Regions from separate parts of the Microbacterium sp. NPDC078428 genome, predicted to be linked through region 1. Evidence: riboswitches for the same ligand, from Rfam matches in the RefSeq annotation. Region 1 holds a riboswitch; each other region holds the start of a gene.
What was found. A riboswitch is a leader RNA that binds a small molecule or an ion and turns the genes downstream of it on or off. The one in region 1 is predicted to bind thiamine pyrophosphate.
Positions count from the first base shown of each region.

Region 2: linked by a shared signal. The riboswitch ahead of thiM (hydroxyethylthiazole kinase) and the one ahead of ACIGCK_RS01120 (ECF transporter S component) in region 1 are both predicted to bind thiamine pyrophosphate.
Region 3: linked by a shared signal. The riboswitch ahead of thiC (phosphomethylpyrimidine synthase ThiC) and the one ahead of ACIGCK_RS01120 (ECF transporter S component) in region 1 are both predicted to bind thiamine pyrophosphate.

Region 1 is NZ_JBITUP010000001.1:229,286-231,543, forward strand. Features, by position in the region: gene ACIGCK_RS01115 (D-alanyl-D-alanine carboxypeptidase) at 1-826, opposite strand, end outside; TPP riboswitch at 865-973, shown strand; gene ACIGCK_RS01120 (ECF transporter S component) at 967-1,602, shown strand; gene ACIGCK_RS01125 (ABC transporter ATP-binding protein) at 1,604-2,258, shown strand, end outside.
Region 2 is NZ_JBITUP010000006.1:212,544-214,801, reverse strand. Features, by position in the region: gene ACIGCK_RS12450 (NUDIX hydrolase) at 1-261, opposite strand, end outside; TPP riboswitch at 252-350, opposite strand; TPP riboswitch at 787-882, shown strand; gene thiM (hydroxyethylthiazole kinase) at 971-1,795, shown strand; gene thiE (thiamine phosphate synthase) at 1,792-2,258, shown strand, end outside.
Region 3 is NZ_JBITUP010000003.1:90,417-92,674, forward strand. Features, by position in the region: gene thiC (phosphomethylpyrimidine synthase ThiC) at 1-1,307, opposite strand, end outside; TPP riboswitch at 1,303-1,411, opposite strand; gene ACIGCK_RS06825 (sensor histidine kinase) at 1,510-2,258, opposite strand, start outside.

The DNA of each region.
Region 1 (2,258 bases):
TCAGCGCGTGCGCCGCGAGCCATTCGTTCGCGGCGCGGACGTACGCGGCCTGCGACGGGTACTGCTGCGCGACGAGGAAGTCGGCGTAGTTGCCCGCCGACCCGATGAGGAGCCCCTCGAGGAGCTGGTACTGCGTGAGGGCGTCTTCGGTGGGGAACGGCAGTGCGGACTCGCCCGAGGCGATCGTGGCGCGGTAGTCGGCGCGATCCGCCGACGTGAACGTGTACGAGGGGCCCGATTCGCCCACGCCCAGCGGCATCCCGTCGAGCACGACGAGCGCCGTGACTACCTTCGTGATGCTCGCCATCGGCACGGCCTGGCCCGAGCTCGCCAGCGGGGAGCCCAGGCCCGGCACGCCGACCGCCGCCGAGCCGTCGGCCGGCCAGGCGGGGGAGACGGCGGCCGCGGGCGTCGTCGTGACGCTCGACGCCTCGACCTGCGGCTGCACCGCGTGTAGCGGCCAGAGCAGCATCGTCGCGGAGTAGACGAGGGCGAGCGTCACCACCACCACGAGGGGGGTGAGCGCCGCGCGACGCCACGCGAAGCGGGAGGGCCAGCGCTCCACGAGCGGCGGCTCCCAGCCCTGCGGCGCGGCGGCGGCGCCCGTGCCGAGCGCGCTCTCGTCGACCCACGCAAGGGCCCGGGGCGAGGACGCGGCGGCTTCGGCGGCGGCTTCGTCGGGGGAGGTGGATGCCGCGGCATCCACCTCGTCTGGCCCGGGCGGCTCGGCGACCGCGACGCTTCCGTCCGTCGCGCCCCGGGTCGAGCCGGAGCGCAACGCGCGCCGCGTGAGCGCGGGCGGGGACGGCGAGTCGCTCGGGGTCACAGGCCTAACGTACAACGGGGCGTGGGGCTATACTCGCCCCTGTCAACCACGGGAGTCCGGTGTGCCGGGCTGAGAGGAAGCGTCCACGCTTCGACCGTCGAACCTGATCTGGGTCATGCCAGCGCAGGAAGGAGAACATCTTGAGCACGTCCACGTCTTCATCCGCCCCGTCTCGCCCCCGCGGATTCGCGGGGATCGTCTGGCGGTGGCGCGTCGTCGACATCGTCGTCGCCAGTGTCATCGCCGTCGCGTGCGCGGCGCTGTTCCTCGTGTGGAATGTCGCGTACCTCGGGCCGAGCGAGCTGCTCTCGCCGCTGCTGCCGGGCCTGCAGGGACTGCTCGCGGGCCCCTGGCTCGTCGCGGGCGTGCTCGGCGCCCTCATCGTGCGAAAGCCCGGCGCCGCGCTGTACACCGAGCTGCTCGCCGCCGTCATCTCGGCGCTCGTCGGCAACCAGTGGGGGCCGCTGACGATCGTGTCGGGGCTCGTGCAGGGCCTCGGCGCCGAGATCGTCTTCCTCCTCTTCGCCTACGCCGTCTGGCGCCTCCCGGTGGCGATGCTCGCCGGCGCCGGCGCGGGCCTCGCGTGCGGCATCAACGACCGCCTCCTCTGGTACGCGGGTGCCGACGCGACGTTCACGATCGTCTACATCCTCGCGACGACGATCTCGGGCGCGGTGATCGCGGGACTCGGATCGTGGCTGATCGCCCGGGGCCTCGCGGCGACGGGGGCCCTGAACCGGTTCGCGTCGGGCCGCGAGGTGACCCGCCGCGTCTGACGTGGGCGCAGCACCCGCCCCGCCCCGCCCCGTCGCCGTGACGGCGGCGGGCTGGGGGTGGCGCTACGCCTCGCGGAACGCATGGGCGCTCTCCGGGATCGATCTGCGCATCGAGCCCGGGGAGCGGGTGCTGCTGCTCGGGGCGTCGGGCGCGGGGAAGTCGACCCTCCTGCACGCGCTCGCGGGCGTGCTCGGCGGCGACGACGAGGGCGACACGACCGGGTCGCTGACCCTCGACGGCGTCCCCGCCGCGCACGCGCGCGGCCGCGCCGGGATGGTGCTGCAGGACCCGGACAGCCAGGCGATCCTCGCGAGGGTCGGCGACGATGTCGCGTTCGGCTGCGAGAACCTCGGCGTGCCGCGTCCCGAGATCTGGACGCGGGTCGGCGAGGCGCTGGATGCCGTGGGTCTCGACGTGCCGCTGGATCGATCCACGTCGGCGCTCTCGGGCGGGCAGAAGCAGCGGCTCGCGCTCGCGGGGGCGCTCGCGATGCGGCCGGGCCTGCTGCTGCTCGATGAGCCGACGGCCAACCTCGACCCCGCGGGGGTCGCCGAGGTGAGGGATGCCGTGGCCCGCTCCCTGGAGCGCAGCGCGGCGACGCTCGTCGTGGTCGAGCATCGGATCGACGCGTGGCTTCCGCTCGTCGGCCGCGTGA
Region 2 (2,258 bases), on a different contig from region 1:
GAGGGTGCCGGAGTCGTCGTGATGGAAGGCATCGACAGCGGTGAACACCTCGCGTGCTTCACCGTGCACGCCGGTTTCCTCATGCAACTCGCGTAGGGCGGCTTGCTGAATCGTTTCGGCGGTTTCGATCTTCCCGCCAGGGAAGCCCCACCGCCCGACATCTGGCGGGTTCGCGCGACGCACCAGCAGCACCTGGCCGTCACGGATGACTGCTGCGATCGTCGCGACAATCGGGCGGGGCGGAGAAGTGGAAGCACTCACTTGGACATTCCTTCGATAGTTCGAACTAGAGCAGGTTCGACGAGTGTGATCTCAGCCGCAGATCCCGTGCAGCACCCCGTGTCACGTCACACCCGTCTACCGAGGATTTGTGCTGCTCATCGGTCAGTGGCTCTTTGCGAGGGAACGTTTATCCGAGGTCTTGCGTTCACTCTCGCCGCTTTTTCGGTGTACTGGCGGAGGTGCGGATTCCGTGCAGCAAGAGTGGAGGGCACCGATGCCGCCGGCCAATCTCACCCGGGGTCCCACAGAGGCTGGTAGTCCTCAGCGTCTCCGTGCTCCTGCCGACCGCATAGTTTCGTACCAGGATAGGGCCGTGGCCGGCTGCCCGTGTTGGTATCCGATCTTTCTATATGGTCCCTGGCGCCGTGGGCTGCACCGATCTGGTTCAGTGTCGGCGAATCACCGTCGACAGCCCTCGCCAGGATCTGCCGTGCTCCTGACCATCGGCGGCCCTAGCGTTCCACGGGAGTGCTCCCAGTTGTGACCGAATGCGTTAGGCTAGTGGGCAGTGACACGGGGTGCCGCACCCAGCGGCTGAGATCACACCCGTCGAACCTGATCCAGTTCGTACTGGCGAAGGGAATGTCCGGATGACTTCAGCGCGTTCGAGATACCGATCCAGGTGTCCGCTTTCGGCGTGCCGTCATGATGCTCGACTTTCTTTCGCCGTGGAAAAAAGCGAGAGCTCATGTCTGTCTCATCCTCCGCGGTTCTGCTCGGTGAGCTGAGGGCGCAGACCCCGCTGGTGCAGTGCATCACCAACTCGGTGGTCACGAACTTCACCGCGAACACCCTGCTGGCCATCGGCGCGGCACCGGCGATGGTCGACATCGTTGGCGAGGCCGGACCGTTCGCCCGTCTCACCGGCGGCCTGTTGGTAAATCTGGGAACGCCGATCCCGGAGCAGCGCGCAGCGTCCGAGGAAGCGGTCGCCGCGGCGAACGATGCGGGCACGCCGTGGGTGCTCGATCCGGTCGCGATCGGGTCGCTGCCCATCCGCACAGCTCTGGCCGAGAAGCTCGCCGCACGGGCTCCGTTCGCGATCCGGGGCAACGCCTCCGAGATCCTCGCGCTCGCAGGGGCCGGATCGGGTGGCAAGGGCGTCGAGGCTACGGATGAGACCGAGGCGGCCGCACCGATCGCGTTGCGGCTGGCGAGAGACCTGCGCACAGTCGTCGCGGTGTCCGGACCGGTGGATCTGATCACCGACGGCGACCGCACGCTCCGGGTTTCGAACGGTGACCCTCTGCTGACGAAGATCACCGGCGGCGGGTGCGTGCTGGGTGCGCTGATCGCGGCATTCGCTGCCATCCGTGGTGAGTTCTCACCGGTCGAGGCGGTGGCTGCTGCGCATGTGGTGTACGGGATCGCCGCTGAGCGTGCCGCTGCAGAGACGGCAGGACCCGGGTCGTTCGCTGCCGGTCTGCTCGACGCATTGCACGCGATCAGTGCGGCGGAGGTGAGCGCGTCCGAGCAAGTGCGCGCCGAGACGGCGCCGGGCGGCGAGGCATGAACCTCGGCATCTACCTGGTGACCGATCGTGCGATCTGCGGTGCACGGGGCGTGGTGGAGACGGTACGGGCAGCCGTCGATGGCGGGGTGGCCGCGGTGCAGCTGCGCGACAAGCATGCCGGCTTCAGTGCACATCTGCGTGAGCTCGAACGTCTGGCAGAAACGATCCAAGGCCGCGCGCTGCTGCTGGTCAACGACCGGCTCGATGTCGCGGCAGCGGCCAGAGAACGCGGGATCCCGCTCGACGGGGTGCATCTCGGGCAGGGTGACCCCGCCGTGCTATCGGCCCGCGCCGAGCTCGGCCCCGACGCCGTGATCGGCCTGACAGCGAACAGCGACGAGCACCTCGCAGCGGTAGCACGTCTACCCGACGGCACCGTGGACTACCTCGGCATCGGCGTGATCCGCCCCACGGCCACCAAGCCGGACCACCCACCGGCACTCGGGTTCGACGGTTTTCAGCG
Region 3 (2,258 bases), on a different contig from region 1:
GGCGTCACGTAGCAGAGCATCGCTGTGCCGTATCGGGCGATCTCGGTCGCCCCGATCGCCGACGTGATGTGGTCGTAGCCGGGCGCGACATCCGTCACCAGAGGCCCGAGGGTGTAGAACGGCGCACCGTCGCAGAGTTCCTGCTGCCGCTCCACGTTCTCCCGCACCAGGTGGAGTGGCACATGCCCCGGCCCCTCGACCATCACCTGAACGTCGTACGCCCACGCCCGCTTCGTCAGCTCGGCCAGAGTGTCGAGCTCGGCGAACTGAGCGGCGTCGTTCGCGTCGGCCGTCGACCCCGGCCGCAGTCCATCGCCGAGCGAGAAGGAGACGTCGTACTGAGCGAAGATCTCGCACAGTTCATCGAAGTGCGTGTACAGGAAGTTCTCCCGATGATGCGCCAAGCACCATCCGGCCATGATCGACCCGCCGCGCGAGACGATGCCGGTAACTCGATCAGCGGTGAGCGGCACGTAGCGCAGCAGCACGCCGGCGTGGATCGTCATGTAATCCACACCCTGCTCGCATTGCTCGATCACCGTGTCGCGGAAGATCTCCCACGTGAGCATGCTCGCGTCGCCGTCCACCTTCTCGAGGGCCTGGTAGATCGGCACGGTGCCGATGGGCACCGGCGAGTTGCGGATGATCCACTCCCGCGTGGTGTGTATGTCGTCGCCGGTGGACAGGTCCATGACCGTGTCGGCGCCCCACCGCGTCGCCCACTGGAGCTTGTCCACCTCTTCGGCGATCGAGCTGGTCACCGCGGAGTTGCCGATGTTCGCATTGATCTTCACCAGGAAGGCCTTCCCGATGATCATGGGCTCGGATTCGGGATGGTTGATGTTGTTCGGGATGATGGCCCGGCCCGCGGCGAGCTCAGAGCGCACCAGCTCCACATCGCAGTTCTCCCGCAGCGCGACGAAGCGCATCTCGGGGGTCACGATGCCGGCGCGGGCATAGTGCATCTGCGTGACCGTTCTCCCCGGCAGAGCGCGGCGGGGACGACGCTTCGCGCCCTGCCACTCCGCCGACGCGACCCCGCGGCGTAGCGCCGCCCGTCCGTCGTCGTGCAGATTGCGCTCTCGGCCGTCGTATGCCTCGGTGTCGCCGCGCGCCTCGATCCACGAGGTTCGCACGGGCTGCAGCCCCTGCAGCGGGTCGCTGCCGGGCCCGGCAGTGCGGTACACCGTCAGCGGCGGGTTGGGGACGGCGCCGGGGGAGTCCTCGAGCGCGATCATCGTGACGGGCACACGGATGCCGTGTTCCTCGTCATGCAGATAGGCGAGCGAGTGCGATGAATCGGTCATCAGAAGTCCTACTTCCTTCGCCGGCATTACCCGGACAGGTTCGAACGGTCGCGGGCCGCATCAGCCCGATCTCAGCCCCTGCAAGGGCTCCCGTGTGGATGACGACCACCTTATCCGACGGCGCGAACGATCGAGCGCGCCGTCGGCGGGCGGGAAGGAGCATGGCCGGATGACGGAGAGCGAACAGCCGCACGACGTCGAATCAGACGGTGAGCGTCGCGCGCAGGCGTGCCCCGCCAAGGTCACCGCCGGGTGACAGCGTGATCCGGCCCTCCGCCAACTGGAGGTACTGCCGAAGGCGCGCGAGTCCGGAGGATTCGAAGGCCGCCGGGGGCGCATCGCCGTTGTTGTCGACCGTCACCGTGACCTCTCGTCCCTCGGCCGAGAGCCGCACCGCGAGCTCGCTCGCTCCGCCGTGTTTGAGCGCGTTGGAGAGCGCCTCCTCGATGACGCGGATCACGAGGATGCGAGCGAAGATGTCGACATCGTCGGCATCCAGAACCGAGGCGGACGGCTCGACCCTAGAGCGCACGGCCACCGACGGCGGCACGCGTTCCAGGATCGTCGTGAGGGCCGCCCGCACGCCTCGTTCCAGATCCGCGGGGTAGAGCGCCGCGGACAGGGTGCGGATCTCTCCCTCACGCAAGCGGGCGAGGTCCTGCGTGATCGCGCCCACCTCGTCCGCCTCCCGCTCTCCGAGGCGTGGCACAACGGACCCGAGCCGGGCCTCGAGGACGATGAAGGCGCTCTGGACGCTGCCGTGGAGGGTGTGGGAGATCTCGCGGCGCACCCGCAGCTCCTCCTCCTGCAGGGCGCGCAGAAGATCGTTCACCCGTTCCTGCGAAGCGAAGCGCACGTTGTCGGCCTCGATCACCCGCCGCCACAGCCGCTGCTGGACGAGGCTTCCGACGATGACGACCGCGCTGACGATCGTCGTCGTGCCGATCTCGA